Regions from separate parts of the Mesorhizobium sp. CNPSo 4671 genome, predicted to be linked through region 1. Evidence: riboswitches for the same ligand, from Rfam matches in the RefSeq annotation. Region 1 holds a riboswitch; each other region holds the start of a gene.
The links. A riboswitch is a leader RNA that binds a small molecule or an ion and turns the genes downstream of it on or off. The one in region 1 is predicted to bind thiamine pyrophosphate.

Region 1 (10,445 bases):
CTTCGAGGAACTCGACCTTGACGCCGAGCTTGTCGCCGATTGCCTTGGCGATTTCGACGTCGAAGCCGACCAGGGCGCCGGAAGCGTCATGATAGGTGAAGGGTGCGTAGGTGCCCTCGGTGCCGACCTTGAGGGTCCCGGCCTGCTTGATCTGGTCGAGATTGGCGCCAGCGTGGCCAGCGGTGACCGCCAGGGCCTGCAGCGTTCCGGCGACGATAAGCGACTTGAGCCATTTCATTTTTTTGTGATCCCGTCCTTGGCCTGATGTCAGGCTTGTTGTGAGGACTGGAAAATGACAGATGCCGGTCGAAAGAATAAGGAACCAGATTTCAAAAACAAAGAAGTCCAGAAACCAAATTCTCCAAAAGCGATTTTTCGCAGCGTTTGAGGACTCCCGGCAACCGCATCGAAATCGCCCGGACGGCATCGCTCGCCTGCCCGCGCCAGCGGAACCTTTCTCGCGCATGGCAGTTTTGGCTGTTCTAGGGCGCGACGCCGCAATTTCAACCGGTGCCCTGCCAGTTCGTAACGTCGGCTATATCGCCTGAGCCAGGGGAGCGCCTCATGATGGAAGACACGGCAGGACGGATCATGGTCCGCGCGGCAATGAAGGCTCCCTACCTCGAACGCGATGAGGAACATCGGCTGGCCTTGCTCTGGAAGGAAGACAACGACCAGAACGCGTTGCACTGCATCACCGTCGCCCATATGCGGCTGGTCATTTCCATGGCCTCGAAATTCCGTCATTACGGCTTGCCGCTTGGCGACCTGATCCAGGAAGGCCATGTCGGCCTGCTGGAGGCCGCCGCCCGCTTCGAGCCCGAGCGCGAAGTGCGGTTTTCGACCTATGCGACATGGTGGATCCGCGCCTCTATGCAGGACTACATCCTGCGCAACTGGTCGATCGTGCGCGGCGGAACGAGTTCGGCGCAGAAAGCCCTGTTCTTCAATCTGCGACGCCTGCGCGCCCGGCTGGCGAATGGCGCGGAGCCGCTCTCCAACACAGCGCTCTACCACGAGGTGTCGGTTGCGCTTGGTGTCTCCGAGGCTGATGTGGCGATGATGGATTCACGGCTGTCCGCGCCCGACTCCTCCCTGAACGCGCCGCTTGCCGATGATGCGGGCGCCACCGAGCGGATGGATTTCCTGGTTTCGGACGACCCCCTGCCCGACGAGATCGTCGGCGACAAGATCGATGTCGCGCGTCGTTCCCTCTGGCTGAAAGCGGCTCTCGCTGCCCTCAACGCCCGGGAGCTTCGCATCATCGAGGAACGCCGGCTGACCGACGAAGGCGCCACGCTCGAAGCCCTCGGCGAAACGCTGGGCATTTCCAAGGAACGCGTCCGCCAGATCGAGGCGCGCGCCATGGAAAAGCTGAAGCTGGCGCTGGTGAAACAGAACCCGGAATTTCTGGCGACGGCCGCCTGACGGCAATAGAACGATTCGAGATTTAAAATATAAGATTTATCTTAAATAAAATATGTCGCTGTAGCGGGGGATTCTATTCTTTTTAAGCTTGCGGATTGTGATTTCTCTAAAAGATCCAGGCATGGCAAAAAGCCTCTTTGGGCTACCAGACCATAACAAAGGTGGGTTTTGCCATGCTGAAACGCTACTCGTTCCTTGCGGCCTTGATTATCATGAGCCTCTCGACGCTCGACGCTCGCGCCGATCGAAGGATTGCGCTGGTGATCGGCAATTCGCAGTACCAGCAAATCCCGGCGCTCAAGAATCCGGACAAGGACGCCGAGGACGTTTCGAACACGTTCCGGCAGGCCGGCTTCGACGTGTTCGTCGCCAAGGACGTGACCAAGCTCCAATTCGAAGAGAAGTTCCGCAACTATCTGGCCGCCGCCGACGGTGCCGATCTCGCCGTCGTCTATTATTCCGGCCACGGCTTTCAGATCGGCGGCGAGAATTTCCTGATCCCGGTCGATGCGTCGCTGAAGGATGCGGCCGACATGGAGGTCCAGACAATCAGGCTTGACGACGTGCTGCAGCAATTGCGCACGAAGTCGAAGATCCAGATGATCATCCTCGATGCCTGCCGCAACGATCCGTTCCCGCGCAAGGACTACTGGCTGCGCGACCAGTTGATCGTCTCCGGCGGCACCGGGCTCGCGCAGGTAACCGGCTCGCAGAATGCGCTGATTGCCTTTGCCACCGAGCCCGGCGCTGTCGCTTATGACGGGTCCGGCGATCTTAGCCCCTTCTCATCGGCCTTTTCCCGCCGCGCGCTGGCGCCGAACCAGGAAATCCGCGCCGTCATGGCGGCCGTGCGCCGCGACGTGGTCAAGGCGACCAATGGCAGGCAGGTTCCGTGGGAGAATTCCTCGCTGATCGACGATGTCGTGCTGATGCGCAAGGCGGAGCAACCGGCGCCGCCGGCGCCCGACGCCCAGCAAAGCCAGCAAGTGGCGGAGCGCGGTATCCAGGCCGCCGCGGCCGCCGAAGCTATCGAGAATCGCGACATCAGCGTCCCGGTCGGCGTCGGACCGGTTGCGCTGAAGCTGGATTTTCCGGCCAAGGATGTTTCGACCAGCCTCAAACTCGCCGGCTATCCGGCAGTTGGAACGCTGTCCCTGCCGGATCGCGTCCTGTCGCCACAGTCGAGCCTGATGGCCGCTGAAGTCGGCCAATTGCGCTACGAGCCGCAGATCGGCTCGGCGGCTCCCGTCGAGATTGGCTTTCAGATCCGCGCCGGCGACGCGTCCAAACAGGCGACGACGAAGCTGTCGCCGAGCGTCGACCCCTGCGACCAGGCCGCCGGCGAGCCGCTCGACCTGCAAGGCGTCGGCCCCGGCCGGTTACCGAACGAGATTGCAGGCGGCGCGGTCGTGGCTTGCGAGGCGGCGGTGAAAGCCTATCCCGATGTCGCCCGCTTCCGTTACGAACTCGGGCGGGCGCTGCTGGCCGCCGGCAACATCGACGAGGCCAGGAAGGCCATCCAGGAAGCGTCCGACAAGGGACACGTCCGCGCCGTCTACGAGCTCGGCTACCTCGCCTCCTCGGGAATAGGGATGCCCGTGGATGCCACGCAAGCGAATGGTCTCTATTCGCAAGCGTCCGACAGGGGCGACCCCTACGCCATGAGCGCGTGGGGCCGCGCCCTGTTCAATGGCGTCGGCGTCCAGCGCGATACCGGCAAAGGGCTTGACCTCATGCTCACGGCAGCAGCGATGGGGCATATCGGCGCCATGAATGATCTTGCGATGATCTTCAAGGAAGGCCGCAATGGCGTGCCCGCCGATCCGGCCCGTGCCTTGGCTTTCCTCAAGGCCGGCATCGAGCGGCAAGAGGCCTATTCGATGGGCGTTCTCGGTCTTTCGCCCGGGCCAAGCACGCTGACGGTCGCGGCGTGCACGCCCAAGGTGGTGACGAAAATCATCACTAAGATAAAGGTGATCCGTACACCTGTGCCAAAAGCGCCGCCGCCGAAGATCGGCAAACCAAAGGCTCCGATAGTGCCAGGCGAAACCGGATCAGCGCCCTGGCGTGGCGGCAATAGCGGCGACCACGACCACAACACCGGCGGTGGCAATACCGGCGGTGGCAATACTGCCGGATGAGCCACGCCATCGCCGCACAAGCAGTGTCGAAACTGACTATTCCGCAGCGGCCTGAACGCCGACGCCGACTTACTTGTCGGTGACGATCTTGACCTTGTCGCCTGCCGAAACCGCAGCCCCTGGCGACAGCGCATTGAGCACCCGGAACAGGTCGAGCTTGCGGTCGACGCCGACCATCTGCGCGGCGAGTGAGCCCATGGTCTGGCCCGGCTGCACGGTGAGCACACGGATATGCAGCGGCTTCAAGGCCGCCTTTTCCGCAGGACTGAGGATACGAAACGACCCGCTGACCGAGCGCGCCACCGTCTCCAGCGAGGAGCTGGCCGACGGCGCCGCGGTCAGCAGCCGGTAGACCTGACCGCCGGCGCGGATCACCGCGATATCGAACTGCCAGCCTTCCGCGCCGGCATGCGCGGTCGCGGCCTCGTTGCCGTTGATGGTTTCCTGCTTGACGGTGCTGTCGTCGAGACCGGCCACCCAGCCGCTTCTGATGTAGTCGGTCAAGGCGCGGTTCTTGTCGATCGAGACGCCGTCGAAGCGGATCGCAATGTCGCCCGGCCCCGTCGCCGTCACCGCCGCCGCCGAATTGTCGATGATGAAACCGTCCGGCACCGTGAAGGAGACGCCGAGGCCCGGATGCAGGAAGGTCTCGCCGCGCACATAGCCTTCTTCCGGCGTATCGCCATAGAGCAGGCCGTCTATGCCGGCGAGGAAAGAATCGCGGTCGCGCGTGCCGACCCCGGGCATGCCGAACTGGCGGGCGTGACGCTGCGCCAGGTCGATACGCTGTGGCGTGTTGGGGTGCGTCGCCAGGAAGTCGAGGCTGGCATCGGTGGCACCGCTGATCGAGCGGAAGTCGGTATAGGCCGACATCGATTGCAGGAAGCGGCCAGCGGCATAGGGATCGTAGCCGGCTTCGCCGATCGACTTGATGCCGATGGCATCCGCCTCCAGCTCCTGGTTGCGCGAGAACTGCGCCAGCCTGAGCTTGCCGCGGATCAATGCCGCCTTGGCGGTCGGGCTGTCGCCGAGCACATCCGAGACCACCTTGGTCGCCAGGCCTTCCTCGGCCTCCAGTTGCTGACGCTGCAGGCCGTGATTGGCGGTGACGTGGCCCATCTCATGCGCGATGACGGCGGCGAGTTCCGACGAATCATTGGCGAGCGCCAGCAGGCCGCGCGTGATGTAGAGATAGCCGCCCGGCAGTGCGAAAGCGTTGACGTTCGGCGAATTGAGAATGGTGATGCGATAGGTCTGGGTCGGGTTCGCTGACACCACGGTCAGATTGCCGACCACCTTGGCAACCATGCGCTCGAGCTTGGGATCGGAATACTCGCCGCCATAGGTCGCCAGGATGCGCGGATGCTGCGCCTTGGCGAGTTCGGCAAGCTTGTTGTTGGCGCCGACATTGTCGACCGTGATCGGCCTGTCGGACGGCTGGAAGCCGGACTCCTGGACTTCCGGAGGCGTGAACATCTGGCAGCTTGCCAAGGCCACGGCAAAGCCGGCCAGCGCCAGAAAGCGCGCCAGGGGGTTCATTCGTAGCTTGTCAACGCCGATCGCCAGAACGGCTTCCTTTCAGGTCCCGGCGCATGACCACGAAAATCGGGGGCGATCCTCGGAACCCATCATGCGCTAAAAACAAACTTCTACAGCATCCGTCGCGCGTCCCTCGGGGCGTGCGGCGGATGCTGTAGGCAAATCACGGCTTGTGCCGACCAGTAGGGCGGACCTAGCCACACTACTTCTGCCATGGCAAGCAAGCGCCCCATCGCCTGTAGTCGGTTTGACCGTAAATTATGTCGGCTTCCGGGCAATATCTCGTGATACCGCATTCCCGGCACTTTCACCGACGTAGCGCCGGAACACCTCTGGCCCCGCCCCGGCAAAGAAATCGTCCGCGCTGCCGGTGGCGGCGACTGCACCATTGTCCAGAAACACCACGTTCTGGCCGATTCGGTGGGCATCCTGAGGTTGATGCGTGACGAACAGCACTGTCATACCACGTTCGGCATGCAAGCCGGCAACCAGATCGAGCATGTCGTCGCGCAAGGCGGGTCCGAGCGAGGCAAAGGGCTCGTCGAGCAGAAGCACCGGGCGATCGCGCACCAGCACACGCGCCAGGGCGACGCGTTGGCGCTCACCACCGGACAGTTCGCGCGGTAGGCGTTTTTCCTTGCCGGCAAGGCCGGTGCGCTTCAACGTCTCGGCGATGGCGCTTCGATCGGCTTCGGTCAGCCGCAGCGATGGCGAGCGGCCGAGCCCGACATTCTGCTCGACTGAAAGATGGGCAAAGAGATTGTTTTCCTGGAACACCATCGACACCGGCCGCGCAGCTGGCGGCGCGGCGCCGACATCGGCCTCGCCGATCAGCACTCGGCCGGACTGCGGCGTCTCGAAGCCGGCGACCAGGTTGAGCAACGTCGACTTTCCCGAACCGCTCGGCCCCATAATGGCGGTGATTTCCGCCGCGGCGAACGCGACATCGAAGGCGAGCGGCGCCTCGCCATAGCTGAACGAGACCTTATCCAGCCGTACCGAAACGCCCTTCCTGTCCACCGCCCCGTCAGACATTACGGACCTTTTCCCTTCCCAGCCAATCCGCAGCCAGCACCAATGCGAGGCAGACCAGGCCAAGCAACAGCGCCAGGCCGGCGGCGTCCTCGGTGCGGTAGCTGCCCATGCGCGCCAGGAGAAGGTAAGGCAAGGTCTGCACGGAATCACTGCCGAACAGCGCTATGACGCCGAGATCGCCAAGCGACAGCGCCATGGCGAAAGCAAAGGCTGTGGCGAGCGGACGGCGCAGGGATGGCCAGTCGACCAGCCGTAGCCTCGCCCAGCCGGAGATCCCGAGTTGCGCGCAGAGCCGCTCATGACGCTCGCTCGCCGCGTCATAGGCAGGGCGAACGGCACGCAATGCAAAGGGCATCGCCATGACCGCATTGACGGTAACGACCATGACCGGCGCGATGGCAAAGACGTCGCCGACGTGGCGCAGCAACAGGAACCAGCCGGCGCCGATGACGATCGGCGGCACGACCAGGACAAAGCCGGCGCCGGTATCCGTTGCATGTTCGAGCAATGTCCTTGGACTGGCGCGGCGGCTCAGCGCCAGCGCCCTACGCGCCATGGTCAATGCCAGCGACAGCATCACCGAAAGCAGCGCCGACAGGAAGGCGAGCACCGCACTGGTCAGCGTCGCTTGCCGGACAGTCGCCTCGCCGGCAAGCCGGCCGAGGTCGGCGCCCAAGCTCGCAACTACGGTCGCGGCCATCGGCCCGACGACGAACAGCAGCGCCAGCACGATCAGCGTGGCGTTCACTGTGGTCTCGGTCCCGTTGACGGAGAGATAGCGGCGCGGCGCCACCGGCAGGTTGGTATCGCCGACGACATTGGCGCCAAGCCGCGTCAGCGCCAGCACCACGATGAAGGTCAAGGCGATCTGCAGCACTGTCAGGGCGACGGCACGCGCCGGATCGAAATCGAAGCGCAGCGCCTGATAGATGCCGACCTCCAGCGTCGTCGCGGCCGGCCCACCGCCCAGCGTCAAAACGATGGTGAAGGAGGTGATGCAGAGCATGAAAACCAGCCCGGCGACGCCGGGCAAAGCAGCGCGTAGCGTCGGCCACTCGATCAGCCGGAGCGCCGGCCGCGCGCCCATGCCAAGCTGGCTGGCCAACCGCCACTGGTCGGCAGGAATGGTCTGCAGCGCCTCGAGGAACAGCCGCGTCGCCAACGGCAGGTTGAAGAAGACGTGGGCGACGAGAATGCCGGACAGGCCATAGATACCTGGCCAGCCCTGGCCGCCGACGGCGCTGAACAGGCCGGCAAAATAGCCGGCGCGGCCGTAAAGCGCCAGGATGCCAAGCGCCGCGACGATCGCCGGCAGCGCCAGCGGCACGGCGAAGAGCTGCAGGATGAAAGCGCGGCCGAAAAAACGCGGATGCCGCGACAGCGCGCGTGCTACAAACAGGGCCGGCCCGACAGAAAGCAGAGTCGAAAGGATTGCTTGCCAGAGCGTGAAGCGCACGACCCGTAGCAGGTAGGAATCGAAGGCTGCCCAGGCGCCCGAGAAGTCGTGGGCGCCCTCGACCAGTAGCCCGGCAAACGCGCCGCCGATCAGCAGCGCGATTGCGGCAAGGGCGATGATGCCGGCGGTAATGCGGGGATCCGTTGGACGCGCCGGCGCCATCGCGTTGCCTATTTGCTCATCACCGCCAGCCATTCATCGACCCAGGCCTTGCGGTTGGCCGCGACCTCTTCGGGGCTGAACAGCAAGGTCTTGGTCGGCTTGACCAGCTTGTCGAAGGCCGGGTTGAGCGGCTTGTCGGTCTTTCCAGCCGGGAACATCCAGTTGGTCTCGGGGATGGCATCCTGGAATTTCGGGCCGGTCATGAAGGCGATGAATTTTGCCGCCAACGGGTTCTTGGCGCCGGTCGTGGTGATGCCAGCGACCTCGATCTGCAGATACTCGCCTTCCTCGAAGGAAGCCGCCTGGTAGCGCTGCGTGTTCTCCGCGACCATGTGGTAGGCCGGCGATGTTGTGTAAGACAGCACCATCGGCGCCTCGCCCTTGGTGAACAGGCCATAGGCCTCGCTCCAGCCCGGCGTCACGGTGAGCACCTTTGTCTTGAGCTTGGCCCAGGCTTCCGGCGCCTTGTCGCCATACACCGACTTCACCCACAACAGCAGGCCGAGGCCGGGTGTTGAGGTGCGCGGATCCTGGATGACGATCTTGTCGTCGGCACTGCCTTCGACCAGCTCCTTCAGGCTCTTGGGCGGCGTCTTCAGCTTCTGCGTGTCATAGACGACAGCGAAATAGCCGTAGTCGAAGGGCACAAACGTATCGTCGGTCCAGCCGCCCGGCACGTTGACATCGGAGACCGCACCATGCGGTGCGAACAACCCGCTGGCCTTCGCATCGGCGGTGAGATTGGTGTCGAGGCCGAGCACGATATCGGCCTTGGTCGACGCCCCTTCGAGCTTGACGCGGTTGAGCAGCGCCACGCCATCGGCGACCGAGACGAACTCGACATCGCAGCCGCATTCGGCCTCGAATTCCTTCTTCACCACGGGGCCGGGACCCCAGTCGGCGGTGAAGCTCTCATAGGTGTAGACGGTGAGCTTGTCCTTGGCCAAGGCCGGCCCGGATAGCGCCACGACCATGGCGGAAACAAGAGAGTATAAAAGCGTGCGCATCGGCGCCTCCTTCGTTCGAATTGAAAGGAATTGAGGCGTCGGACTGTCCGAAACGTCTAATCCCTCCGCCGGTACAAACCGGATCAGGTTCAGCGGGTTGGCGAGATTGCCTCTCAGCCGGTCCGCGAAGATCGCGTCCGGCACCCCGTTAGAGCGTTTCGACACATAGGCCCGGCCGAGGAACCGCGCAAGTGGCAGTTTGCCGGCCTTCCGTTTCCGCTGCCGGGCTGGTACAGGCCACCAGATATGAGCACATTCACCATCCTGCTTGGCGGCGATCTCATCCGCACGCCCCGGCTCGACCGCCATGTCGAAGGCTCGCGCGTCATTGCCGCCGACGCCGGCATCGGCCATGCGCGGCTGCTCGGCCTTGTGCCGGAACTGTGGGTGGGCGATTTCGATTCGGTTCCGGCCGATCTCCCCGCCGACCTCGCCGCCGTGCCTCGCCGGACCTTCCCGGCGGAGAAGGACAAGACCGACGGCGAACTGGCGGTCGCCGCAGCCCTCGAGCGCGGCGCGACTCGTCTTGTGCTGGCGGGTGCGTTCGGCGGCAAGCGTGCCGACCACGCCTTCCTGCATCTGGCGCTCGGCCTGCGGCTGGCCGAGGCCGGAACGGATGTGCTGCTGACCAGCGGCGCCCAGGAAGGTATCCCCCTGCTGTTGGGAACGGCCGGCTTCGACTATGCCGACGGCACGCTGTTTTCGATCCTCGGTTTTTCCGAGCTTGCCGGCCTGACCGTCACCGGCGCGAAATGGCCGCTGAACCAGGTCGAGGTGGCCTTCGGTTCGTCACTGACCATCTCCAACGAGGTTCGGGGCCGCCTCGAGATCGCGCTCGGCCACGGCCGCGCACTGCTGCTCGCGCATCCGTATCCACTACCTGAAAGCTGACATGGCCCCGCCCCTTCTCAATCTCGACGGGATAAAACTGACCTTCGGCGGCACGCCGCTGCTCGATGGCGCCGCCTTGACGGCTTCGGCCGGCGACAAGATTGCCCTGGTCGGTCGCAATGGATCCGGCAAGTCGACGCTGCTCAAGATCGCCGCCGGCCTGATCGAACCGCAGGAGGGCGAGGTGTTCCGTCAGCCTTCGGCGACCGTCCGCTATCTGCCGCAAATGCCAGACATGGACGGTTTCGCCACCGTGCGCGCCTATGTCGAGGCGGGGCTGGGGCCTGCCGACGATCCGTACCGCGCCAGCTATCTGATGGAGCATCTCGGTCTCACCGGTGAGGAGCGGCCGGGCGATCTCTCCGGCGGCGAGGCGAGGCGCGCCGCCCTGGCCCGTGTCATGGCGCCGGAGCCAGACATTCTGCTGCTTGATGAGCCAACTAACCATCTTGATCTGTCCGTCATCGAATGGCTCGAAGAGGAGCTCGTGCGCACCTCATCGGCGCTCATCGTCATCTCGCACGACCGCCGCTTTCTCGAGCGCGTGTCGCGCGCCACTGTCTGGCTCGACCGGGGCCAGACCCGCAGGCTGGACAAGGGTTTCGGCCATTTCGAGGAATGGCGCGACCTGGTTCTGGAAGAGGAAGAGCGCGAACAGCACAAGCTCGGCCGCCAGATCGTGCGCGAGGAACACTGGCTGCGCTACGGCGTGACGGCGCGGCGCAAGCGCAACATGCGCCGGTTGGGCGAGTTGCAGACCATGCGCCAGCGCTTCCGCGGCCATCG
Region 2 (10,445 bases), on a different contig from region 1:
ATCGCATGGCCGTCGCTGGCATTGGTGCGCACCCGGTCGACGGCGATGAAGAACGGGCTTTCGATCTCCAGCAAGGCAGCGAGATCGGCATCTTCGATGACCTCCAGCCGCAACGTCCTGGTCTCGGCATTGGCGCCGGCATTGGCGAGCGCCCGTGACCAGCCGATCGAATCGTCAACCGGCTTGCCATCGAAGGTGACGAAGGAGCCGATGCCGACCTTGGTGGTGATCAGCCCGCGGCTGGACAGTTCCTCGAGGCCCTTGCGGACCGTGTTTCGGCTGACGGAGAAACGCTGGACGAGCTCGTTCTCGCTTTGCAGGCGATCGCCGAAGCCGAGCACGCCGGAGCGGATTTCATGCTCCAGAACGGTCGCGATCTGCTCGGGCTTGCCCGTGCCGGGAGACAGTTGAACCGCGCGCCGCTTCATATTCATACCTGTTCAGTGAACCTGTATAGTCCTGTTCAATATATGGCCATAAACCTCATGTCAATGCGATACCAAGACAGGTTAGAAAGCCCGCAGTGGGTCCCGACAGTGTGATAGGCTCCCGTCGAAGGAGCACCATGTCCCATTCAACAGAGCACAAAAATCCGAAGCTGATCGTCGTGGTCGCGTTCGATCGCGGCGAGGACGGTGAATTGTTTCCGGCCTTCGGCCCAGCCGACCAGCAGAGCGAGGACCGCGCCATACGCACCGCGAGGGCTCTGGCGCCAAAACATGTCGGCGTCATCGCCTGGAGCCGCGATGCCGACCCGACACTTGGCGACTACGGACCGCCGACCACGCTTTTTGTCAGTGGCGACGTGCCGGCCATGGAGTAGCCGGCCGCCTTGGCTGGGTCGAGAAAATAAAAAATGATTTTAATTTATATTCACATATAGGAACAGATTTCTCTCGAAGCCGTTTATCTGCAGGTCGTTTATTCCAATGACCTCTACGAAAGGAATTCCCCAATGAACTTCAAGATGCTCACGATGGGCGCGATGGCGCTTGCAATGATGACCGGTTCGGCGCTGGCCGCTGCCAGTGGCACCTCCGCGCTCGACAATCCTGAAAAGATGGCGCCCTTCTATACGGACTCCGGCATGAAGACCATGAAGTCCGAAAAGGAATTCAAGACCGCCTGGATGGCCATGAAGGAAGAAGACCGCGCAGGCATGACGAAGGAATGCGGCGACAAGGCCATCGCCAAGTCGCATGACGATTTCTGCAAGATGACCAAGCAGCTCGGCGGCGCGAACTGACGCACCGCGATTTGGGCTAAGGCCTGGATGAACAGCTGGACGAAGGCGGGCCGAGTGCCCGCCTTTTCCGTGACAATACGGGACATCACGTCATCGTGGCCGGCGATTCACTTCGCGACAACGGCGCGGCAAAGGTGTAACATCAACCCTCAGAGCGGCAGAACGCCACTCGTCTGGCTTTTGCCCATGTTTCAACCCATCGCGAATATCGAGGATGCGCAGACGCTGGCGCAGGCGATCGTCAACACGATCACCGAGCCGTTCCTGGTCCTCGATGAGAAATTTCGCGTGCTGGCCGCCAGCCGCTCCTTCTACAAGACATTTGAAGTCGACCCCGCGCAAACCCAGGGCTCGCTGCTCTACGCGCTAGGCGACGGCCAGTGGGATATTCCGGCCCTTCGCCTGCTGCTGGAGACCATTATTCCCGAGAAGACCGCCATGGACGGCTTCGAGGTCGAGCATGATTTCCCGCGGATCGGCCGCCGCACCATGCTGCTCAATGCCCGCAAGGTGCTTTACGACCACAGTTCAGCGATCACCATCCTTCTCGCCTTCAACGATATCACCGCCCGTCGGGTGATCGAGAGAGAGAAAGAGGAACTGCTCAAGCGCACGGAAGATCTGCTCCACCAAAAGGACGTGCTGCTGCGCGAGATGGAGCACCGGGTTGCCAACAGCCTGCAGATCATCGCCAGCATCCTGCTGCTGAAGGCGCGCTCGGTCACTTCTGAAGAGACGCGCCAGCATCTCAAGGACGCCCATCAACGCGTCCTGTCCGTGGCCGAAGTGCAGCGCCATCTCCACACCTCGGTCGGCATCGACGAGATCGATGTCGGCTCCTACCTTTCGAAACTGTGCGGCAGCCTCGCCACTTCGATGGTTGGCGAGGCCCAGCCGATCGAAGTCACCGCTACGACCGAAGGCGGCAGGATGGATTCGCAAAAGGCAGTCAGCCTCGGACTGATCGTCACCGAATTGGTGCTCAACGCCATCAAATATGCCTTCCCCAAGGAAAAGGACGGCGCTCGGATCCAGGTGAGCTACGAGACCGCGGGCAGCGACTGGAAACTGACGGTTTCGGACAATGGCGTCGGCAAGATCGCGAACGACGTACCGGCCACCGGCCTTGGAACAGCCATCGTGGAGGCGCTGGTGAAACAGCTCGAAGCCAAGGTGGAAGTCATCAGCGACAACGACGGCACCAGCGTCTCGGTCACCCGGGCAACGTTCACCTCACGGGTGCCGCGCGCGGCGTAAGAGCCGCTACCAGGAGGCCTGCCTTCCCGCCAGCGCCTCGATCCTGATCCAATTCCGTTCAGGCCGCGCGATCGATGCGGCGGATGACCTTGATCGCCTCTGCTTCGGCGATGCCGATCAACGCATCTATGCCCTGGATGGTCTCGATATGGCCACGAGCCGCCACCATCCGCCGCAGAACGTAAAGATCATCGCGAATTTCGCAGGGTGTCGTTCTGAGTGTTGCGGGCATTGTGGGCAGCCTTCCGCAAACTCAACTGTCTCGACGCCAGCCGGCTCCCTCGGCTTCAACGCAAAAGCCCGCTCCGGATACCGGAGCGGGCCTTGGAGGAGGATGAAGGGGTGGGACCCTCTCCTCTTGTTTCCACGGGGGGTGTGGACCGAAATCAATATACGAGATTCGCGCCGGATTTCGGATCACAAGCCGGCTTGCTTCCATCACGATCCGGTGCGCTCCCTTTGTTTGGCAGTCACGAGATCGCGATGATCCGAAGTCTTGCGAGCCTCTAAATCCGCCCTAGCACGACAAGGATGATGAGGATCAGCAGCACAAGCCCGAGCCCGCCGCCGCCATAGTAGCCGGTTCCATAGAACGGTCCGCCGCCGAGCCCGCTGAAGCCGCCCAGCAGCGCAATGACAAGGATGATGATGAGTATAGTGCCCAAGCTCATGGTTCCCGCTCCTATTAGGCGCTGATGCGCCGGTTAGAGCACCGCCGCATGCGGTGTTTCGAGACGAGAACGCTCGGGCAGCCTTACTGTTCCGCCAATTGCGGCATGGCGTCCACGCGAAAGGATATTTGCCGGCGAATGAGACGGCTCAGACAGATACAGGGCGGGAAAGCGCTCAACACGCAGGAAGCCCGCCTGAGTGGCGGGCTTCCGACCGGACGGAGGCCAGGAGAGTGCTGTCAAAGCCTCACGGCTGGTTGTGCACTTCCACTCCCGGCGGTCTTGGCCTCAACGGCGGGCAATCAGCAGGCAGAGCTGACGCAGATCGCGGTCATAGGCGCCTTCGCTGCTGAGCACGTCGACACAGCGCTTCTTCATGCGCGCCACCTGGCTGTTGGACATCTGCGCCACGACGCCGGGCAGGCTCGGTTGGGTGGGATTGCTTGGATTGGTGCCGCCACCCATGCCCACGCCGACATCGGCGCCAATGTCGCCGGTGCCTCCGACGTTGGCGCTGGCTTCGGCATCGATGTCACCACTGCCACCGACAGCAGCGCCAAGCCCGGCACTGGTGCCGTTGGAGCCGCCTACATTGGCGCCGGCCTCGGCATTGATGCCACCGCCGCCACCGACAGAAGCACCAACACCAGCGTTGGCACCACCGCTACCGCCGAACGAAGCGCCAACGCCGGCATTGACGCCGCCGTTGCCGCCCACCGAGGCGCCGACGCTGAGCCCAGCTGTGCTTGCCGGCATGGAAAGAACGAGGACCATTGCACTACCCGCCAACACACGGGCGACTGCTTTGATGGTAGAAGCCATGACACTCTCCTGTTGTCGTTGCGCTAAGACAGCCGGCGTACACCGACTGCAAATTTAGCTACGCGGCAGGCGAGCTTCAGTTTCAAATCGGCACATACTTGCACAGATGATGGTATTTATTTCTGAAAATCGTAAACTATAAAAGTGATAAAACTATAATACATATGTAAAAAATATTCTATATCGAGAGCGATAATCATCGATATATTTCATAATTTGGAACGAAAGCCGATTCCATAGGGAATCGCCACACGTGTCATTGCTGACAGACATCCCGCTTGGCGCATGCCGTGAAGATTGGACATCGGTCACATGGCAGTGCTCGTCAGCACCTGCAGAACCCAGCGGGCGGCATTGGAAAACCAGGCAGTCGACAGGCGTGAAGCAGTTTCAGGAAATGCGGGAACCGGCTTTCCGGCAGGCGAACCGCCCTAAACAAGCCAAATAGGATCGGCCACTCCAGCCTTTCAATCGACAGTCTTGCCCTCAGAATAGGCGGTAGAACAGCCTGTAGCGCACACGCTCCATGTAAGCGCGATACTCCGGCTCAGCGGCCAGAAGGGCCTCCTCACGCAGGATACGATACAGCTGCATATAGGTGATGACCGCATACACCGCGAGGTTGTGGAAGGAAAAGGCCGACAACAGATAGAGCACATGGCCGGCAAGGTAGCCGGCATAGATCGGATGCCGCACAATCCGGTAGGCGCCACCCGTCATCACGCCGCGATTGCCAGGCAGGATCGCAAAGGAACGGCCAAGCGATATCTTGCCCCAGATGACAAACAACAGCGCAACAAACTGCAGCGGCGCGGCGACATAGACCGGAACAAGCGCTATGCCAGGCTGAAGGCTGACCAACGCGACACCGAAACTAGCGGTCACGGAGACGATGACCGTAAGCAGGTTCCAGTCACGCGTCACCGGACGCCGCGACAGAAGCAGCCAGGTGAAAGTGAGTATCTCGGAAATCGCCACCAGCGCGGCGTTGAGCCGGGTCGGGTCGTCCACGAGCTGAGACACGCCGCGATAGACGAACAGCCCCGCGCAGGCCAGGGCACAAAGGCGAAAGAAGCCCTCGCGCAGGTCGACCAGTATGTCATGCCTTCGCGCGGCGGAGAAAAATCCGCCCTCATTACTATGCGAAAACGCTTCACTTTTTGACGTGAGCAACGCAAGCACCCCGATGATCCCTCGGAAGGACCATTGCACGCAACCATTGCCGGGGGGTTAACCGGCAAGATCGGATCGGCATCAAACGGGGTGACGCCTCCGAAAGCATACGGGGGGCAGGACACCCCCCCGGACGCCAACCTAACGGAGTAGGCCGGGCGCTACCATTGATGCGTATCCAGCCTCATCCCAAGTCCAGATTTGCGAAATACCTCGCAAAATCAGGACGCTTCGTCAGAACCTTGCCATCAGCGTCGCGCAGAATGCCGGCGGTGAAGAGATAGTCGCCGATCGCGTCCATCTTGGCTGGATCCATCGTGCCGATGGCGCCGTTTGCTCCGCGTAGATAGTGTCCGTCGATCAGCGCTTTCAGCGACGCTTCGATCAATGCCGGGTTGGTCAGGGCATCCTTGTTGGCAGCGATCAGCAGCGCGGCGGCTTCCCCGGGATGATCGACGGTGAACTGATAGCCGCGTCGCGTTGCCTGGATAAAGGCCGCCGCCAATGCCGGGTTTGCCTGCAGATAGGCTTCGCTCGACGAGATCAGCGTCGTGTGTTCGTCGGGCACGCCGTAATCGGCATAGACGAAGCTGCGCTGCTTGATGCCTTTGAGTTCGGCCTCGACTCCTTCCCAGGTCGAGACTTCGAGCGTGAAGTCGACGGAGCCGTTGGCCAGCGCTTCATAGGCGGAGGTGCCGAGAGTCACCGTTTCGAAATTGCCCTTGCCGCCATCGTGGCGGATGATGGTCGAGATCAGCGCGTTTTCCCAGGCGCTGCCGAAACCGCCATAGGTCAGGCCGTCAAGGTCCTTCGGGCTTTTGATCTCGCTGCGCGCGGCATTGAAGACCACGCGGCCGGTTTCGGACTGCACCACGGCATAGACGGCCTTCAAATCGGCCCCGGCGGTCTTCTGGGTGAACAGGCTGATCGTGCCGTTGATGCCGAAATCGGCGACGCGGTTGGCGACCAGCGTGCCGGCGCCGGTGTCGCTGTAGGGCAGGATGTCGACCTCGAGGCCGGCCTCGCGGTAAAAACCCTTGTCGCGGGCGACGAACAGCCCGATATGGTTGGTGTTGACCGTCCAGTCCAGCGCGACGGTGACTTTTTGTGTTGCCGCGAAGGAGCGGTTCGATCCGGCGATCAGCGGAAATCCGCTGGCGAGGGTGAGCAGCAAGGCCTGCCGGCGCGTCAAGTCAGTCATGGTCATGTCCTTTGGATGGTTGCGGGTTGAGCAAAATGTCGAGGATCTCGGCCTCGAGTGCGCTGGCCTGTTGCGCGGCGGCGCCGGTCGGATCGCGCGGGCGCGGCAACGGCACTCTGATTTCACGCAACACACGGGCCGGACGCGCCGACAGCACGTAGATACGGTCGGACAGGAACACGGCCTCGCGCACATCGTGGGTGATCAGCAGCGCCGTCCAGCGATGGTGCCGCCACATCTGCTCGAGCCAGCGCTGCATGGCCGCGCGGGTCAGCGCGTCGAGCGCGCCGAACGGCTCGTCGAGCAAAAGCATGTCGCGCTCCTGCACCACCGTGCGCAAGAGCGCCGCGCGCTGGCGCATGCCGCCCGAAAGCTGTGCCGGAAAATGCCGCTCGAAACCAGCAAGCCCGAACTCGGCAAAAAGCGGGGCGACGCGCGCCCGCGCCGCCTTTCGCCTGATGCCTTGCACTTCGAGCCCAAGCGTCGCGTTGTCGAGGATGCGCCGCCACGGCATCAGCGCGTCGCGCTGCGGCATGAAGGCAAAATGCCTGCCATGATCGTCGAGCGACGCGCCGTCGAACAACATCTCGCCCTCGCCATGCTCGGCACCCGTCAGGAGTTGGAACAGCGTCGACTTGCCGGCGCCTGAAGGCCCAAGGATCGAGACGAATTCGCCGGCACCGACGCTGAGCGAAATGTCGGCGAGCACGTCGAGCCCGCCAAACGCTTTGCGTACACACCGCAATTCGAGCCGGCTCATCCCTGCGCCCCCTTCCCTGCCGGCTGCCGGCCGGCCCGTTCCCAGGGCATGGCGAGGCGCTGCAGCAACGCCGTCAGCCCGAACAGGATCAGCGTCAGCGCGGCACTGACACCGACAGCGGCGAGCACCAGATCGGGGCGGAAATTGTTCTTGGCGTTGAGCATGTAGATGCCCAGCCCCTTCGCCGCGCCGGCATATTCGGCGAAGATGGCGCCGACCACGGCATAGGTGATGGAGATCCGCAGGCCGGCGAAGAAATAGGGCAGCGCCGAAGGCAGCCGCGCCAGCACGAAGACACGCCAGCGCCCTGCCCCCATGGCGCGCAGCATCTGGCCGATCTCGATCTCGGTCGCCTCATAGCCCTGCACCAGGGCCACCAGCATCGGGAAGAAGGTGACCAGCGCCACCAGCATGATCTTCGGCGCCAGCCCGAAGCCGAACCACAGCACCACCAGCGGCGCGATCGCCACCAGCGGCAAGGTCTGGCTGACGATGAAGACGGGAAACAGCGCACGCCGCAGCGGCTGGAAGAAGTCGACCAGCATCGACAGCGCGAAGGCGGCGCCGAGCGAGCAGGCAAAGCCGATCAGCGTCGCGCGGATGGTGGGAATGGCGTTGTCGATCAGCGCCTCGCGATTGAGCATCGCCTGCTCGAAGACGCGTGAGGGCGCCGGCAGAATCGTCGGCTTGATACCGGAATAGGTGGCGTAGAGCTCCCACGCCACGAGGAGCAACCCGATGGAGATGATGGCGGGCGCTGCCTTGGCAAGGGAGCCCGCGAGCGGGCGCGACACGACTGATGATAAGACCACGGGCATAACCTTTGACGGCGCGCGGAAGCGCACCTGGTTTTAGACAGCCGACGGGCTGTTGGCCGAAACCGTGACGTCGAGGGTTACGTGGCCGGCGCCCGGCCCGAAGCGGCAAAAGGCTTCGTTCAGCGCCGAAAAGACCGCACCGGTATCGCCGCGCAGTTTGGTGCAGAAGTTCTTGGAGCGATCGTAGACGCCGGACTGTTTCAGGAAATCGATGCAGCCGTAGATCTCGTCCATATGGTCGCCGGTGCCCATCACATAGAGCGAGAATTGCGCCGCCGCCGGCTGGCCGGTGGCGGCAGCATTGCGCACCGCGCTGATTGCGGCTTCCTTGCGCGGGCCGAGCGGCCCGACAGGTCCGCCAAACGCGTCGGAGCGGCAGATCGGATCGTCCGGCTCGCCCGGGCAGCCGCGCGAAATGGCGGCCGACAGCACGCAATGCTTGCCGCTCCGCGCCGCCGCCACGAACAGATCGCGCAGCGCCGGGAACAACACTTCGGGCGGCCCGACCAGCAAGGTCGAGATGTCGTCGGTCTCTATCCTGAGCCTGTCCCGGTAGGGATCGAGCGCGCCGAGCGCGCCCAGGATAACGCCGACGAAATCGTCAGCCATGGGGTATAGGGAAATCTGTGCGCCTGAAAACATAGCCCGCCTCGCTCCGCTGGTATTACCCAGATCAGCTTCTAGGGTCTGTGGGCTTGCCGCCCCCGTCTCAGCCCCGACCGTACGGAGCACCCCTGTGGATGGGCGCGTTAAAGCACCATTCGGACCGAAGGGGAAGCCGTTTTTTTCAACGCACTGCGCCAACTCTCACGCTTGCCCGTCTTCCACCTTGCCGAAAAGCCGGATTTCAGGGGGCGACTTTCTGACTGGAGCGCGCGCGAACGTGGCGTGCAGTTTCACGAGCCGTTTGAGCAGGCGGCTATAGGTGAGATACCGGACCCTGCCGTCGGCAAGATCGAACTCCACGCTCCCCCATCGTCTGACTGGCACATGTCCGGTCGGCGGACCGAGCCGCCTGATCTGGAACCCCAGCCTGACCTTGTGCCCGGCGACATCCAGATAGATGCCTGGAACAGTGCCCAGCACATGCCACATCAGGGCAACATGCTCGATCGACATCTCAGGCGAGATCATCGTGTGGGCCGCCTTCAGCCGCGCCCAGACGAAATCACCGGCCGGCTGCCGCATTCCCGAAAGGCTGCCTTTACAGTAGGCGGGAGCCACCTCACTCACCAGCGCGCGCATCGCCCTCGCCACGCTGTCGGTCAGGGTCTGCAGCGACACCCAGTCTGCTTCGGAAAACGACACCTGCCCGAGAATGTCGCCATCATCGAAATCGGCGGACATCTTGTGCAACGTCACACCGCCATGAACGGCGTGCTGGCCGTCCACGGCCAGGCGGTGGAGAGGATGCGGACCCCGGTAGTTGGGCAACAGTGCCGGGTGAAGATTGAGGCCGCCCTTGGCAAAGGTGCCGAGCAAATCCTGTGGTATCAGTGCTGGAAACGCGAAGCAGATCAACACATCGGCCTTGGTCTCAGACAACTGGCTGGCGAGTGTGCCCCAATCATAGGGCCGGCCAAATTCGATCAGCCTTGCCGGCGTGTTGCCGATATAGCGTTTGAGCTGCAATCTTCGTCTCAGCCCTCGGCGAAAATTGCTGACGCTAAAATGTTTTTGGCGTTGGCGGATTCCCGGCACCACAATCGCGTCGATCAGATGGCCTGCTTCAAGCCATCCTGACAACAGCGGCCCGGTGTAAGGGGTTATGTCGAGCACGAACACCGCGGAAAGCCGGCCCGACCTGGTCTGCGGGCTCAAAAGCACCGGCCGTTCAAGGCGCAAACCATGCCAACCCCCGTCGAGGGACATTCGAACGGCAAGCCAGCCTCATCAGGCAGGCCTGGCCGGGTTTGCAAAATAAGTCGGTCGGTCAGGGAGCCTTGACAATCGAAGACGGCACCGTGGCGGTGACGTCGGAAAGCCGCGCGCCTCTCGCCAGAAGTGGCTTCTCATAGATTTTCTTCATGCGTATCTCCTGAAGCAAATCAGCATACGCAGTTGGCCAGCAACGCCACCAACTGTCAATCGCCAAGCGGCGACTGACAGTTGGCATTCACGCGGTCACAGGAGTTATGCCGCCTTGCTTCTGGAAAGCGATCCGCAAACCTTACGAGACGGCCTTCTCGCGCACCGGCAGCTTCCAGCCCGGCCTGACGAAATGGCAGGTATAGCCGTTGGGATATTTCTCCAGATAATCCTGGTGCTCTGGTTCGGCCTCCCAGAAGGCACCCGCCGGCGCGACTTCCGTGACGACCTTGCCGGGCCACAGGCCGGAAGCATCGACATCGGCGATGGTGTCTTCGGCGACGCGCTTTTGCTCGTCGCTCGTATAGTAGATCGCCGACCGGTAGCTCATCCCAACGTCGTTGCCCTGACGGTTGCGTGTCGTCGGATCGTGGATTTGGAAAAAGCGCTCCAGCAGCGTGCGATAGCT
Region 3 (10,445 bases), on a different contig from region 1:
AATGCCAGCCCTGTCATTCATGTATTTAGCTGCTGACCAAACGGCTTCGCAGCAATGCAAAGAATGTCGTCAATCAGGACAGGTTTCCCGATTAAATAGCCTTGAGCTTCGTCACATCTGACGCGGCGAAGATATTCGAGCTGTTCGGGAGTTTCGACGCCTTCGGCCGTTACCTCAATTCGAAGCTCGTGCGCCAATTCGATCAGTGATCTCACAATCGCGGCGCAGTCCGCATCGGTAAGCATATCCTGGACAAAAGATCGGTCGATCTTGAGCCGCGAAAGAGGCAATTTGCGAAGATACGTCAGCGATGAAAAGCCAGTGCCGAAATCGTCAAGGGCAACTGTGACGGATAGAAATCTCAACGATTGCAACAATGAAATAGCGTCTTCAAAATCGGAAATCAGCACCGATTCTGTAATCTCGACCTCCAGTCTTCGCGGCTCCAAACCAGCTTCAGCCAAGGCAATCACAATTCCATCCAGCAAGCCCTTGTCCTTAAGCTGCACTGCCGACAAATTGACGGACACCCGCAAGTCGCGCGGCCATTGTGCCGCGGCCAAGCAAGCCGTCTTGGCCGCCCAAATTCCGATGCCGTGAATCAATCCGGTTTCTTCAGCGATAGGAATGAACTCCGACGGAGGGATCGCGCCGAGGGTCGGATGCTGCCACCGCAGCAGCGCTTCAAAACCTCGGATGCGATCGCTCCCGAGGTCGAGAAAAGGTTGAAATGCGAGCCAAAGCTGGTCGTTGGCGAGCGCAGATGCCAGATCGCGTTCAAGGGCATGGCGCCTTGCAGCAGCTTCATCGTCGTTTGCGCTGAAAAACTGGATGGAGCTCGCCCCGCGCGTCTTGGCCCTGTGTAGCGCGGTGTCGACGCATCGCAGGAGCTGGTGGGCATCCAAACCGTCAGTAGGCGCCAGAGCGATGCCGATAGAGGCCCTGCAATATATTTCGCGCCCTTCGATCAAGAAGGGGGCCCGCATGGCATCTATGATCTGTTTGGCCAAGGACCTGATTTGATCTGGCCTGATATCGCGCGCAGCGATTATTGCGAATTCGCCACCCTCCAACCTGGCAATGCCATCGCTCTCCCGTGTCGATTTGCGAAGTCTCGCAGCCGCTTCGACCAAAACGGCATCCGCCATTGCCCGGCCAAAGTGATCATTCACCTCGTCAAAATTGCTAAGATCGAACAAAAGCAACGCAAAGTGCTGGTTAAACTGCTTTGCGTCTACCAACGCGTTCCCGAGCCGCTCATTGAAGCTGAACCGGTTTGGGAGACTGGTTAGAACATCCATGCGAATGGCATTTTCGCTTTCGGCTTGCAGAATGAAGCTTTGGGTAAATTCGGATGCGTGAGCAAGCACTGCACGAAACAGCGTGATGGCGTAACTCACTAACAGGATTGCGACGGGCAGATTGACGGCGCCATCCAGCCACACAATCGCGACCGCCGAACCGACGAAGATCGGCAGTGTATACGCGATGGCCGCAATAGGAATCGTGTAAAAGGAAGCGGCACCGCCTGCGATCATCCCGGCGCTCAGACAGGTAATGACGACTTGGGCGGCACTTGTTGCCCCGCTGAAGAACAGAATGGGAAGTGCTCCCCACCAAGTGCCGAACAGGAAGGCGTTCCGCACCAGGTTTTGCGTTGTGCGGCGAGACACTGATCTAGGTTTGACCGATAGAAACGATGATCTCGCTCTTAGGCCGACGAAACCAGCGGCGACGATGATCACACTCGCCCAGAGGATGGCTTTCGTTTGGTCGGGCGAGCCCCAAACCGCCATAACGAGTGTGGCCGCATTGAGTATATTCGCAACCATGCCAAGAAGCGTGTTGCGAAGCACGATACTGACCTGCTCCGCCCTGATGCGGCCGGCAAGTGGTTCGATCGTCGAGGGCCCGCCAAAAGCCCGCAGGTCGCCGGCCAGAAGGTCCCCGAGCCTTGCGGCAGACAGACGCTGCATCACTCTTTCACTCCCCCGCTCTAGAGTAGTCGCTGCGTGTTGATCCCCTACCGAACAATTAGGTGAAAGTAAATTTCAACCACAAAATTTGGCAACCCAGATCGAGCGCCCGCCGGACCTTTCGCGCCGACCCGTAATGCCGCGTTGCCGCGATTTCGTAGATGAAGAGGCGGCTTTGCTTTGCGGTCGCCACTGGCAAAAGGATGAAACAGTGTCCAAGATCTCCGGAAAGACTGAAACGCTCAAAAACCGTCGAATCCTCTGCCTTAGACCCGTCCAGGCTGTCGAGCAAGTTCGCGCTGTCGCCAACCAGAGCCTTGAGCAGTCGAAGGAAGTATTTTCCAAATTGAGTTCGGACGCCGAAACGACTCAAAAGGCTTTCATGTCGACCATTGAACTAGCCAAGACCGCCAGCAACGACATGCTTCTGAAGATGATTGCCGCTCTGCAAGCCAATGCCGAAGCCAGCTTCACGCACCTCGAGGCCCTGGTCGCCGTGAAGTCGCCGTCCGAGTTCTTCGAACTGCAGGCTGCTTTCGTGCGCAAACAGATCGAGTCAAGCCGTTCAAGGATGCCTTTGAGAAGGGGTTCAAGGAACGCAAGGCCGCCTGATTGCTTAGGCGACCCGAGACCCAAGGTCAGCCCCTCATCTACGGCCACATTAGACAAGACCGACACCTCGCGCCGGGCTTCTTCCATCTGTGCCCGACCGCGTCGCATTGACGTCGGCCTCGTGCGCCTCAATCGCGTTCCACCCCATTCACAAAACCGGCTTCGTGGAGTACTGGGAGCGCAGAGAAATCTCCGGTCGCAGCCTTACCCGGTCAAAACAAGGACTCAAACCATGAATGCCCTCGTCATCTGCTCCGGCGGATTGGACTCTGTTTCGCTCGCGCACAAGGTGGCGACCGAGCAGAAACTCATTGGCCTGCTTTCGTTCGATTACGGCCAGAGACACAAAAAGGAACTCGGCTTTGCCTCCATCTGCGCCAAACGGCTGGGTGTTCCGCACCAGATCGTCGATATCCGCGATGTCGGCCGGAGCCTGAGCGGCTCGGCACTGACTGATGATGTGGACGTGCCCGACGGGCACTATGCCGAAGACTCCATGAGGATCACGGTGGTGCCGAACAGGAATGCCATCATGTTGGCTATCGCCTTCGGTGTTGCCGCAGCACAGAAGGCCGATGCGGTGGCCACTGCCGTCCATGGCGGAGATCATTTCATCTATCCCGATTGCCGGCCCGCTTTTATCGACGCGTTTCAGACGATGCAGAACCATGCGCTCGCAGGCTATGCCGATATCCGCCTTTACGCTCCGTATGTGAATATGTCGAAGGCCGACATTGTCAGCGAGGGGGCAAAGTACCAAACACCGTTCGAGGCGACTTGGTCCTGCTACAAGGGCGGCGAACGTCATTGTGGTCGCTGCGGGACATGCGTCGAACGGCGCGAAGCATTCGATCTGGCCGGCATTGCCGACCCGACAGACTATGAGGACGCGGACTTCTGGCTCCACGCTGTCCAGACCAGGAGCGCGTGATGTTCCGCATTACCAAAGAGTTCCACTTCTCGGCCTCGCATCAGCTCACCTCCTTGCCACACGATCATCAGTGCGCGCGTCTACACGGCCACAACTACATCGTCGTAGTAGAGCTTTCAGGTGGCGAACTGGACGAACATGGCTTTGTGCGGGACTACCAAGACCTGGCTTCGCTCAAGCACTACATCGATGGGACGTTCGACCATCGCCATCTTAACGACGTGCTGGGGCATGACCGTGTCACGGCGGAGTGTCTGGCCAGGCACTTCTACGACTGGTGCAAGGTGCGGCTACCACAAACCTCCGCCGTGCGGGTAAGCGAGACGCCGAAAACCTGGGCGGAATACCGGCCATGACTTGCCCCTTGCATCCCGAAATCCGCGTGAGCGAGATTTTTGGGCCGACCATTCAGGGCGAAGGCATGCTGATCGGCTTGCCGACGGTGTTCGTAAGAACCGGCGGGTGCGATTATCGCTGTTCCTGGTGCGACAGCCTGCATGCGGTGGACAGTCGCTTCCGCCACGATTGGGAGATGATGTCTCCCGACGCGGTTTGGGAAAAGGTCATAGCGCTTTCCGGCGGTCAGCCCGTGATGGTATCGCTGTCGGGCGGCAATCCGGCTATCCAGCCGCTTGGCCCGCTGATCGACCGCGGGCATGGCGAGGGCTACCGTTTTGCATTGGAAACCCAAGGTTCGGTGCCGAAGCAATGGTTCGCTAATCTCGACGTGCTGGTGCTCAGCCCCAAGCCGCCCTCAAGTGAAATGACGACAGATTGGGCCGCGTTCGACGCCTGCGTCGAGGCGGCGCTGGACAAGCCGCAGATGGCGCTCAAGCTCGTCGTCTTCGATGACGATGACTATGCCTACGCGAAGGACGCGGCGGCGCGCTACCCGCAATTGCCCGTCTATCTACAGCCCGGCAATCACACGCCGCCGCCTCCCGGTCACGAAGACGCGCTCATCGACATGGCTGGTGTGATGAAACGCATGGAATGGCTGGTCGAAAAGGTAACCCGCGACAGGTGGTTCGAGGCGCGTGTACTGCCGCAGCTTCATGTTCTGTTGTGGGGAAACAAACGGGGCGTCTAGTCCACGCGGAGGGATTGCCGATGACGGGCAGCAACGCCGTTTCAGAAAGCCCCGAAAATGCCGTGCTGAAAAAGGGTTTCGAATCCGGGTGATGGCTCGCCTGTCGTGGGCGCTCCGCCGCTCCTCCAGGCGTGACTTGCTGTCGATACGTGCGCGTCTTTCCGCCTGGGTTTGATCGGTCGCCTCTCACCACGGCTGGCCGAAGGCGCTTGACAAACTGGCGCCGGCCCGTTCAATTCGGCGCATTCACCAGGGGAGTCCCGGCAAGGGGCTGAGATACTGCTAGCTTTCGCGGCGCAGTGACCCGTTGAACCTGATCCAGTTCATACTGGCGTAGGGACGGTGCAAGCGCTTTGCGGGAGTTCACGCCCGAGGTCCTGTTTCGGCAGGCCCGCAAAAGCGTCTTTTCATCCTTCCGGCACAGAACTGGGTCTCCAATGCATGAGCAAAGGAGCCTCACAATGAATGCCTTTACCCCCGCCGTTTCGACGGGACCGCTGCCTGCCTCCCGCAAAATCCATAAGCCCGGTATCCTCCATCCGCACATCGCAGTGCCGATGCGCGAAATCTCTGTTCACCCGACGGCCGGCGAGCCGCCCGTAACGGTCTACGACCCATCCGGGCCCTATACGGACCCGGCTGTCGAAACCAGCATCGAAAAGGGCCTTGCCCGGCATCGCCACGAATGGATTACGGCGCGTGGCGATGTCGAAGCCTATGACGGCCGTCATGTGCGGCCGGAAGACAACGGATTTGCGGCGGGCGAGCGCCTGACGCCGGAATTTCCGGTCCGCAACCGGCCGCTCCGGGCCAAGGCCGGCAAGGCGGTGACACAGCTCGCCTATGCGCGCGCCGGCATCATTACGCCCGAAATGGAGTTCGTCGCCATTCGCGAGAACCTTGGACGCGAGATCATGCGCGGCAAGCTGCAGCGCGACGGCGAAAGCTTCGGCGCCGCTATTCCCGATTTCGTCACGTCCGAATTCGTGCGCGACGAAGTGGCCCGCGGGCGAGCGATCATTCCAGCCAACATCAACCACCCAGAGAGCGAGCCGATGATCATCGGGCGCAATTTTCTGGTCAAGATCAACGCCAACATCGGCAATTCCGCCGTCACCTCGTCGATGGCCGACGAGGTCGAAAAAATGGTCTGGGCCATCCGCTGGGGCGCCGACACGGTGATGGACCTGTCTACCGGCCGCAACATCCACAACATCCGCGAATGGATCGTGCGTAATGCGCCGGTGCCGATCGGCACGGTGCCGCTTTACCAGGCGCTCGAAAAGGTCAACGGCATTGCCGAGGACCTGACCTGGGAGGTCTACCGCGACACGCTGATCGAACAGGCCGAACAGGGCGTCGACTATTTCACCATCCACGCCGGCGTGCGGCTGCACTACGTCCCGCTGACCGTTGACCGGGTCACCGGCATCGTCTCGCGCGGCGGCTCGATCATGGCCAAATGGTGTCTGCACCATCACCGGGAAAGCTTCCTCTACGAGCATTTCGCGGAGATCTGCGACATCTGCCGCGCCTACGATGTGTCCTTCTCGCTCGGCGACGGCCTTCGCCCCGGCTCCATCGCCGATGCCAACGATGCCGCGCAATTCGCCGAGCTGGAAACGCTCGGCGAGCTGACGCAGATCGCATGGGCGAAGGATTGCCAGGTGATGATCGAGGGGCCCGGCCACGTGCCGATGCACAAGATCAAGCAGAACATGGACAAGCAGCTCGCTGTCTGCGGTGAGGCGCCCTTCTATACGCTTGGACCGCTGACGACCGACATCGCGCCCGGCTATGACCACATCACCTCTGGCATTGGTGCTGCCATGATCGGCTGGTTCGGCACCGCCATGCTCTGCTACGTCACGCCGAAGGAGCATCTCGGCCTTCCCGATCGCAACGATGTCAAGACCGGCGTGATCACCTACAAGATAGCAGCGCATGCAGCCGACCTGGCGAAGGGGCATCCGGCGGCGAAAGTCAGGGATGATGCCCTTTCCCGCGCGCGCTTCGAGTTCCGCTGGGAGGACCAGTTCAACCTGTCGCTCGATCCCGAAACCGCACGATCTTTCCACGACCAGACCTTGCCCAAGGAGGCGCACAAGCTGGCGCATTTCTGCTCGATGTGCGGGCCGAAATTCTGCTCCATGCGCATTTCCCACGACATCCGCGCCGAGGCGCAGAAGGAAGGCATGGCAGCGATGGCGGCGAAATATCGCGAAGGCGGCGATCTCTATGTGCCGGGGGACAATACCGGTGCACCACTCATGGCAAGGGTGCAGACGCCATCATGAGGGTGCTGGTCAAAGGGGCCGGCGTCGCCGGCCTCACCACCGCCCTCGAACTCGCCGCCCGCGGCGCGACGGTCAAGGTCGTCGAGACCCGGCATGGCCTCGGTGGCAATGCGTCGTGGTTTGCCGGCGGCATGCTGGCGCCATGGTGCGAGCGTGAAAGCGCCGAGCAGCCGGTTCTGGACCTTGGACGCGGCGCGGCCGACTGGTGGGAGGCGGCAACGCCTGGCCAGGTGACACGGGCCGGAACACTGGTCGTCGCGTCCCCGCGCGACGCGGGCGAACTCGACCGGTTTGCCAGCCGCACGTCAGGGTACCGGCGTGTCGATGAAAACGAAATAGCGCTTCTGGAGCCAGATCTCGCCGGCCGCTTTCGGCGCGGCCTTTTCTTCCCCGGCGAGGCCCATCTCGACCCACGCCAGGCGATAGTGGCGCTGCACGGAAAGCTCACAGCCATGGGCGTCGAATTTCGCTTCGGCACCGACGCAGATCAGCTTTCCGGTTTCGATCATCAGATCGACTGCAAGGGAACGGCGACGGGCAACGACAGGCTGCGCGGCGTTCGCGGCGAAATGCTGATCCTGCGCACCGCTGATATCTCGCTGTCGCGCCCGATCAGGCTGCTGCATCCGCGCTTTCCGCTCTATGCAGTGCCGCGCACCGACCACAGTTTCATGATCGGCGCGACGATGATTGAGAGCCAGTCCGCCGGACCAGTCACGGCGCGTTCCATGATGGAGCTGCTGGGTGCCGCCTATGCCCTCCATCCGGCCTTTGGCGAGGCCGAGATCGTTGAAACCGGTGTCGGCGTCCGTCCAGCCTTCCCCGACAACCTGCCGCGCGTCGAGGCACGTGGAACTACCGTCGCGATCAATGGACTCTATCGCCATGGTTTTCTCCTCGCCCCCGCCATGGCGCGCCAGGCTGCCGACCTGGTTTTCAATCAAGACAAGGAACTTGCTCATGAACCTGATCGTCAACGGCGAAGCGCATGAGGTTGCCGCAACCACGCTGGCGGAGCTGCTTGCCGCGCTCGACTATGAGGGCGATTGGCTCGCCACTGCCGTCAACAGCGACCTGGTGCACAAAGCCAACCGGGCGGAATTCCAGTTGAGCGACGGCGACCGGATTGAAATCCTCTCGCCCATGCAGGGAGGCTAAACCATGCTCGAGCTTTATGGAGCGGCCCTTCAGTCGCGCCTGCTTCTTGGCACCGCTCAATATCCTTCGCCGGCCATCCTTGCCGATGCCGTCAAGGCGTCGGGCACCTCGGTGGTCACCGTCTCGTTGCGGCGTGAGATGGCAGGCGGCAGGGCTGGCGAACAATTCTGGTCGTTGATCCGCTCGCTGGGCGTAAAAGTCCTGCCCAATACCGCTGGCTGCCACTCCGTCAAGGAGGCGGTCACCACCGCGAAAATGGCCCGCGAGGTCTTCGGCACGAACTGGATCAAGCTCGAAGTGATCGGCAACCATGACACGCTGCAGCCAGACGTGTTCGGCCTGGTCGAAGCCGCCCGAATCCTGAGCGAGGACGGTTTTGATGTATTCCCCTATACCACCGATGACCTTGTCGTCGCCGAGCGGCTGCTGGTGGCGGGCTGCAGGGTCTTGATGCCGTGGTGCGCGCCGATCGGTTCCGCCCTCGGACCGGTCAACATCACGGCGCTGCGCTCGATGCGCGGACATTTCCCAAGCATCCCGCTGATTGTGGATGCGGGGCTCGGACGGCCGTCGCACGCGGCAACCGTCATGGAACTCGGCTTTGACGCCGTGCTCCTGAACACGGCGGTCGCCAAGGCGGCTGATCCGGTCGGCATGGCGCGCGCGTTCGGCAAGGCGGTCGAGGGTGGTCGTGAAGCTTTCAGCTCGGGAATGCTCGAGCCGCGCGACCTCGCCGTGCCGTCGACGCCGACGATCGGCAGGGCGGTGTTTTCATGAAGCTCGATCCTTTCTACCTGATCGTCGACAGCTCTGCCTGGATCGAACGTCTGGTGCCGCTCGGTGTCAGGCTGGTTCAGCTTCGGATCAAGACCATGGATGAGGCCGGATTGCGCACTGATATCCGGACAGCGAAGGCTTTATGCGCCGAGCACCAATGCCTTCTTATCGTCAACGACCATTGGCGCCTGGCGATCGAGGAAGGCTGCGACTTCGTCCATCTCGGCCAAGAGGATTTGCAGACCGCCGACCTCTTGGCGATACGGGCGGCCGGCGTGAGGCTCGGGCTCAGCACGCATGATGATGTCGAACTGGAAACGGCTATCGCCGCCGGACCCGACTACATCGCGCTCGGCCCGATTTATCCGACCATCCTGAAGACGATGAAATGGGGCCCGCAAGGCGTCGAACGGATCAACGACTGGAAGCGCCGGGTTGCGCCGATCCCGTTGGTCGCTATTGGCGGCCTTAATCCTGACCGGCTCGACGGCGTCTTCGCGGCCGGCGCGGACAGCGCGGCCGTGGTCACCGACATCACGCTGAATGACGACCCCGAGGCGCGCACGCGAGAATGGATCAAAAAGACAGATCAATGGCGCTGAATGACCCTTATGTGCTTGTCGTCGGTGGGTCGGACTCCAGCGGGGGCGCCGGAATAGCACGCGATATCGAGACGATTTCTTCCCTTGGCGTGCGCGCCTGCCTGGCTATTACGGCGCTGACGGTGCAGACGCACGATGGCCTGACCGAAATCCACCGTTCGTCACCAAGGCTGGTGGCCGATCAAATGCGCGCTGCGCTGCAGGCCAATAAGGTAGGGGCGATCAAGATCGGCATGCTGGCGACGGCTGAGACCGTCCCTGCTGTAGCCAGAGTTCTGCGCGAAAATCCGCACGTGCCAGCAATTCTCGACCCGGTGCTCGCCGCCTCGTCCGGCAGGCAGCTTCTGCAAGCGCGGGCGATCGGCCTTATGATGCGCGATCTGATGCCGCTATGCCGTCTCGTCACGCCAAATCTCATCGAGCTGGCGGTTCTTACCGGCTCTGCCTTGGCCTCGGATGACAAAGACACGTTGCGGCAGGGAAAGCGTTTGCTAGCCGCCGGACCACAAGCGCTACTGATCAAGGGCGGCCATGCAGCGGGACCACGATCAACCGATATTCTGTTGCGCTCCGATCACGAACCAGTCCGCTTCGACACACCGCGTCTGGCTGCGTCGATGCGCGGGACGGGGTGCATGCTGGCCAGTGCGATTGCGGCGCATATGGCCGATGCCAGCCCACTTGAAGACAGCGTGCGCAAGGGCAAGCTGTTTGTTTTCGAGAAGCTGCAGAAGAATGGTTCTGTAGCAGAATGTCCGCATAGCCATCTACCGCCGCTAAAGCTTGCCGTCATCCCATAGCTGCGTTGTCAATGAGCAACGCGACGCCTGCGAAGCGGTGATACACTTCATTGCATAGCTGCTTCAGGGCAGACCGGTCCGCCACGTCGCCTACCATCGTGATGTGCTCCCCTTCGAGCGAAGACGCAAAGTCCTCAAGGGTTCCAGCATCTTTGTCGAACAGGGCAAGCGGCATTCCCTCAGCGGCTAACCTTCGCGCTCA

Region 2: linked by a shared signal. The riboswitch ahead of AC04SF_RS08835 (YkoF family thiamine/hydroxymethylpyrimidine-binding protein) and the one ahead of thiB (thiamine ABC transporter substrate binding subunit) in region 1 are both predicted to bind thiamine pyrophosphate.
Region 3: linked by a shared signal. The riboswitch ahead of thiC (phosphomethylpyrimidine synthase ThiC) and the one ahead of thiB (thiamine ABC transporter substrate binding subunit) in region 1 are both predicted to bind thiamine pyrophosphate.

Annotation. Positions count from the first base shown of each region.
Region 1 is NZ_JBWLUW010000007.1:193,934-204,378, reverse strand. Features, by position in the region: gene AC04SF_RS20790 (amino acid ABC transporter substrate-binding protein) at 1-238, opposite strand, end outside; gene AC04SF_RS20785 (hypothetical protein) at 300-548, shown strand; gene AC04SF_RS20780 (RNA polymerase factor sigma-32) at 565-1,428, shown strand; gene AC04SF_RS20775 (caspase family protein) at 1,602-3,569, shown strand; gene AC04SF_RS20770 (M48 family metalloprotease) at 3,639-5,108, opposite strand; gene thiQ (thiamine ABC transporter ATP-binding protein) at 5,367-6,143, opposite strand; gene thiP (thiamine/thiamine pyrophosphate ABC transporter permease) at 6,136-7,761, opposite strand; gene thiB (thiamine ABC transporter substrate binding subunit) at 7,770-8,768, opposite strand; TPP riboswitch at 8,812-8,926, opposite strand; gene AC04SF_RS20750 (thiamine diphosphokinase) at 9,015-9,659, shown strand; gene AC04SF_RS20745 (ABC-F family ATP-binding cassette domain-containing protein) at 9,661-10,445, shown strand, end outside.
Region 2 is NZ_JBWLUW010000003.1:125,874-136,318, reverse strand. Features, by position in the region: gene AC04SF_RS08890 (GntR family transcriptional regulator) at 1-428, opposite strand, end outside; gene AC04SF_RS08885 (hypothetical protein) at 566-823, shown strand; gene AC04SF_RS08880 (hypothetical protein) at 956-1,246, shown strand; gene AC04SF_RS08875 (sensor histidine kinase) at 1,433-2,503, shown strand; gene AC04SF_RS08870 (hypothetical protein) at 2,562-2,735, opposite strand; gene AC04SF_RS08865 (DUF3309 family protein) at 3,010-3,174, opposite strand; gene AC04SF_RS08860 (hypothetical protein) at 3,463-3,996, opposite strand; gene AC04SF_RS08855 (methyltransferase family protein) at 4,483-5,178, opposite strand; gene AC04SF_RS08850 (ABC transporter substrate-binding protein) at 5,354-6,370, opposite strand; gene AC04SF_RS08845 (ABC transporter ATP-binding protein) at 6,363-7,130, opposite strand; gene AC04SF_RS08840 (ABC transporter permease) at 7,127-7,948, opposite strand; gene AC04SF_RS08835 (YkoF family thiamine/hydroxymethylpyrimidine-binding protein) at 7,982-8,590, opposite strand; TPP riboswitch at 8,581-8,694, opposite strand; gene AC04SF_RS08830 (formyltransferase family protein) at 8,756-9,733, opposite strand; gene msrA (peptide-methionine (S)-S-oxide reductase MsrA) at 10,119-10,445, opposite strand, start outside.
Region 3 is NZ_JBWLUW010000013.1:24,127-34,571, forward strand. Features, by position in the region: gene AC04SF_RS29510 (putative bifunctional diguanylate cyclase/phosphodiesterase) at 18-1,976, opposite strand; partial or broken gene AC04SF_RS29515 (phasin) at 2,359-2,478, shown strand; gene queC (7-cyano-7-deazaguanine synthase QueC) at 2,821-3,519, shown strand; gene queD (6-carboxytetrahydropterin synthase QueD) at 3,519-3,875, shown strand; gene queE (7-carboxy-7-deazaguanine synthase QueE) at 3,872-4,609, shown strand; TPP riboswitch at 4,851-4,967, shown strand; gene thiC (phosphomethylpyrimidine synthase ThiC) at 5,071-6,906, shown strand; gene thiO (glycine oxidase ThiO) at 6,903-7,898, shown strand; gene thiS (sulfur carrier protein ThiS) at 7,867-8,064, shown strand; gene AC04SF_RS29550 (thiazole synthase) at 8,068-8,841, shown strand; gene AC04SF_RS29555 (thiamine phosphate synthase) at 8,838-9,443, shown strand; gene AC04SF_RS29560 (hydroxymethylpyrimidine/phosphomethylpyrimidine kinase) at 9,434-10,243, shown strand; gene AC04SF_RS29565 (hypothetical protein) at 10,233-10,418, opposite strand; gene AC04SF_RS29570 (hypothetical protein) at 10,443-10,445, opposite strand, start outside.